DNA from 2 places in the Allobosea sp. TWI1241 genome. Region 2 is predicted to be linked to the other one. Evidence: riboswitches for the same ligand, from Rfam matches in the RefSeq annotation. Region 2 holds a riboswitch; the other holds the start of a gene.
The links. A riboswitch is a leader RNA that binds a small molecule or an ion and turns the genes downstream of it on or off. The one in region 2 is predicted to bind cobalamin.
Positions count from the first base shown of each region.

Region 1 (2,463 bases), on a different contig from region 2:
GCCTTGCCGACATTGGCGTAGGACGTGCCGGCCGCGTTGGTGACGATCAGGTTGTCGATGTCGTTGCGGAACCAGGTCGCGCCGACCTGCAGGCGCTTGTCGAGCAGCGGCTGCTCGAAGCCGACATCCCAGCCGCGACTCTCCTCCGGCTTGAGGTTCGGGTTGCCGTAGAAGTTGAAGCCCGGGCGGTAGTCGACGAAGAGCTCGCTCAGCGTCGGCGCCTTGAAGCCTGTGCCGTAGCTCGCCTTCAGCTTGGTCTGCGTCTCCGGCACGATATAGGCCGGCGCGATGCGGTAGGTGGTGTGGCCGCCATAGCTGTCGTCATGGTCGTGGCGGATATTGGCCGCGACGAAGAAGCGATCGGCGAGATTGCCCTGATATTCGAGGAAGGCGGCCTTGTTGCCGTTCGAGGCGGTCAGGGTCGTCGTCTCGATCCGCTCCCGCTCATATTGAAGCCCGCCGGTCAGGACGTGGCCCTTGGCGAGTTCGAGATCGCCGCGCCAGTCCAGCTTGATCCGCTCGCCCAGATTCTCGGTGGGCATGCCGAGATTGCCGAACACCGTCGGCGAGCGGTTGGAGCGATCCTGGCGGGAATAGGAGACGCCGAACCGGCTGACGGCGCGACCCGCCAGCGGATCCCAGACGACCTCGCCGCGGGTGAAGCCCTGCGCGTAGTTGTTGAGCGCGCGCAGACCGGTCGGGCGGCTGGGGAAGCCCGCATCGTAGGGCGAGCGGAACTGGCCGTCGGTGTAGCGGCCGACCCAGTTCAGGCGAACGGTATCGCCGAGCGCCACGCCGAGGCGCGCCGAATAGGAATAGGCGTCATAGGCGTTGGGCCGGACGCGCACGCCGGGCGGCACCAGGCCGGACGGCACGGAATCCGTCGAATCCGAGCGCATATGCGAGACGTTGAAGGCGTAGTCGAAGCGGTCGTCGCCGCCGCTGAACCCGGCCGTCTGGTTGAAGGTGCCGTGCGAGCCGGCCTCGACGCGGGCGGTCATCCGCGGCGGCCCCTCGCCGCGCTTGGTGGTGATCGCGATGACGCCGCCGAGCGCATTGGCGCCGTAGAGCCCGCTCTGCGGCCCGCGCAGCACCTCGATGCGCGCGATGTCGTCGGTCAGCATCGAGCCGAAGTCGAAGGAGCGGTTCGGCGTCGACGGGTCGTTGGCCTCGATGCCGTCGATCAGCACCTTGACGTGGTTGGAGTTGGTGCCGCGCATGAAGACCGAAGTCTGGCCGCCGGGCCCGCCGGTCTGCACGACGTTCAGCCCCGGCACGGTGGCGAGCGCGTCCGGCAGGGTGCGGCGCTGCCGCTGCTCGATCTCGCCGGCGGTGACGACGGTCACGGAGCTCGCCACCTCGCGCGCCGGCGTCGGCGTTCCCGTGGCGCTGACCACGATCTGGTCGAGGGCGATCGCCTCGGCAGGCGCCTGCGCCTGGGCGGCGCCGGCGATCAGCGCCATGGCGAGGGCGAGGCTCGAAATGGAGGAAATCGACGCATGGCGTCGGGCGGCTTGCGGAAGACGGCTCACGATGAGACCTCGGGCGTTGACGTCTGTGGCACGTCACCGCGAACGCGATCTCCCGTTCGCTCCCGTGCAGGAGCAGACAGTCGAGCAGCGATCGAAACACCCCGTCCGAACGTGTTCGCGTGTGACCACGACTGACGGCAGGTCTCCTGGCTCGCGGGTCGCTGCCCCGTCACCGCCTTCCCAGGCCCAAGGTCCCAGTGGCGCGTGGCGACGAGGCTCGCCGCTTACAGTTGCGGGGGCAGCCGCAGCATAGAATGGCGGAGCCATCCGCACTGCGTTCCCTTTTGATCCCCTAAGGGAACCGTCGCGGCCAGGGATAGGGCGAAAATGAGGCAGCGTCAAACGCGGACGGCGCGATCGAACAACGTTGCGGTGGCATCGGCGGACTCAAGCCGTTCTCCTCTGTCGATCGCCCCGCTACGCGCCCCCGGCGGATGAAGCCGGGTCATGCCGGAGCACGCCGGACCGTTACGAGACGCAGCGCCGTCACCTGGTGTCATCGCTCGGCCCGCCCAGTGCAGTGCGCCGCGCCCGCATGGCTCGCCCGGATCGATGCCGCCAGCGCCGGCGGCTATCGCGCCGCCGGCAAGCGGGCCAGATCCGGATCGAACCGGTCGAACGACACGGTCGAGGCGATGCGACGCAGCCCCCACTGCAGAAGCTTGCTGCGATGGAGGACATGAAGCCGGGTCGGCACCAGCCGGCTGCCGAAGCGCAGTTTCGAGGCGTAGGCGGTCTGCCCGCTCTGCAGCGAGACGATCCCGCGCGACAGGCAGAAGCGGACATTCGCCATCCAGCTGACCGCATAGAGATTGTGCTCGCGCGCCAGCGGGTAACGCATGCCCAGGAACTTATCGATGACGCGGCCTGGCTCGATCAGCAGCAGGTTGAAGGCGGCGAGTTCGTCGCCGATCCAGTACAGCGCGAAGAC
Region 1 is NZ_JBDJKW010000017.1:76,007-78,469, reverse strand. Features, by position in the region: gene ABE438_RS18120 (TonB-dependent receptor plug domain-containing protein) at 1-1,532, opposite strand, end outside; cobalamin riboswitch at 1,652-1,853, opposite strand; gene ABE438_RS18115 (GNAT family N-acetyltransferase) at 2,104-2,463, opposite strand, start outside.
Region 1: another riboswitch for cobalamin. It lies ahead of ABE438_RS18120 (TonB-dependent receptor plug domain-containing protein); the one in region 2 lies ahead of ABE438_RS11180 (class I SAM-dependent methyltransferase).

Region 2 (2,463 bases):
CCGGTCTGGGCCTTGCCGCGCAGGAGCCCCCAGGAGCCGCCGGCGCCCTCGATCATCGTGCCCGACGCGGTGCGCCCGCTCTTGAGGATGATGTTGATCACGCCGCCGATGTTCTGGCTGCCATAGACCACCGAGGACGGGCCGCGGATCACCTCGATGCGCTCGACATCCGCAGCCGAGAGCTTGGAGAGGTTGGCGGTGCCGGCGCGGCGGCCGTTCATCAGCACCAGCACCTGGCTGCGGAAGTCCTTGCCCTGCCCGTCCGAGGCGCCGCCGCGGATGTTGATCGAGGTCTGGCCCGGCGTCCATTCGCTGAAGAAGCCGACCGCGTTCTCGGCCAGCAGGTCGGTCAGCGACTTCGCGCCGGAACGCTCGATCGTCTGGGCGTCGATGACCTGGACCGTGCCGGGAATGCTGCTGCGCGGCTCGGGCCGGCCGGTGGCGGTGACGACGAGTTCGTCGAGCTTGATCTCCTGCGCCAGAGCCGGCGCGGCGACGAGGCCGCCGGCGAGCGCGGTCGAGGCCAGTGCGGCGCGGGCAGAGGGGCGAAGCAGGCGAATGCGCAGACGGATCATGACAGGGTCCAGACGAGAATGGCCGAGCGGCGATGGCAGGAAAGGCGCAGGCCGCCGGGAACCGGGTCGGCCTGGGCGCAGAGATGGGCGAGAAGCGCGGGCCGGCGGGCATCGTCGGCAGACCAGCCCAGCCGGTCGGCCTGGAAGGCGGCGAAGCGCGGCAGGTCTGGCAGGACCAGCGAGAAGGTCCAGTCGACCGCGACATGGTGGTCGGGCCGGTCCTCGCCTAGCGCGGGCAGGACGCGATCGATGCCGGGCGTCTCGTCCTCGCGATGCCAGTCGCGCGGCAGGCAGGCGGCGAGGATCAGCCCGCGCGGCGCGGCCTGCGCCGGCACCAGCCAGACGATGTGGCGCCGGGACCATTGCCGGCAGCGCGCCAGGAAGCGCGCCGGATCGGTCAGGTAACCCGGCATGGTCGCGGCCAGCACGGTGTCGCCCGGCGGGCAGGAGACCGCCGGGTCGTCCCAGCCATGAGGGATCATAGTAGGCGGGCGCGACAAGGCCCCGAGCCGCGCCCGCATGGTCGGCGAAGGCTCGATTGCGGTCCAGCGCGCGCCCGCCGGCGCCAGGGCATCGCCGAGTTGGCCGCCGCCGGCGCCGATGTCGACGAGGTCGCCGATCGCCGGCACCAGAGCGCGGATCGGCGGCACGACGCGCGCGATATAGTCGGAGGTGTCGATCGCGCTGGCATAGAGCGCCAGCGGATCGAGCGGGCCGTCTGGGTCGGTCATGGTGCGCGCGGGCACCAGGGAAGAGGCATGGGCGGTCATGATCGAGCCCATGAATGAAATGTTATATCATTGCAATTCATTTATAGACGCACACTTGCTGCGATCCCCAACGGGATGCAGGCCTGCGCCTCGTCCGGCCTGAACGGCGCGGAAACCGCTTGCTCATCGCGTCAGCCCCTCGCTGCTGCAGACGGAGCTTTCGCGGGCGCTCGGAGACAGAAACGGGCCAGCTTCGCAGCCCGTACGCCCTCACGACCCGCCGGACACCCCGCCAGCGCGACATCATCATGGCGTCGGGGCAGGTCTCCTGGCTCGCGGGTCGCTGCTGTCCGTCCGTCTTCCCGGCACGAGCGCCAGTGACGTCAGGGGCGGACAGCTCACCGCTTACAGTTGCGGGGGCAGCTCCGGCTTCGGCACCGCGCGGCGCCTCACCGGATTCCCTCTTAGCTCCGGATCCTCTCCGGAGACCTCGACAGCGGTAACCTATATGGCGAAATCAGGGCGTCAAGCGCCCGAAGGCTCGCGGCGTCAGCGCGGCCGCAGGCTCTGCTTGCGCCCGCCCGGCGCATAGGCGAGCTCTTCGACCGGCGTGCCGCCAAGCACATGCTCCGCCACGATACGGTCGAGCCCGGCCTCGTCGACGCCGCCGTAATAGGTGCCCTCCGGCCAGAGCTGGAGCACCGGAGCGAGATTGCAGGGGCCGAGGCAACTGGTCTTGGCGCTCATGCAGCCCTCGCCAGCCGTGCGCAGCGACAGACGCTCCTGCTCGTTGCGCAGATGGCCCCAGACCACTTCAGCCCCCGCGGCGAGGCAGGGCCCGCCCATGCAGACCAGCACGCGGCTGCGATGCGCCGGCACGAGCGAGCCTTCCGGCGCGGTCTTCGCCGCCTCGGGCAGCGGCTGGCCGGGCGCGGCGAGCGCATCCGCCAGCAGGGCGCCCGCCGTGGCGTCGTCGGGCAGCAGCCGCGAGAGCAGGATGCGCGGCCAGGGCCGGGAGTCCTTGGCTCGCCAGCGCGCCAGCGTGCGGGTCAGCCAGGCCTGGAAGGCGGCCTCCTGCGGCGGCATCAACGGCAGGATGGTCAGCTCTGCGACGCCCGCAGTCACGAGCGCATCGAGCGCGTGCCGCAGTGCCGGCGTGCCCTGTTCCGAAAAGGCGA
Region 2 is NZ_JBDJKW010000007.1:93,399-95,861, reverse strand. Features, by position in the region: gene ABE438_RS11185 (TonB-dependent receptor) at 1-575, opposite strand, end outside; gene ABE438_RS11180 (class I SAM-dependent methyltransferase) at 572-1,306, opposite strand; cobalamin riboswitch at 1,587-1,793, opposite strand; gene ABE438_RS11175 ((2Fe-2S) ferredoxin domain-containing protein) at 1,835-2,463, opposite strand, start outside.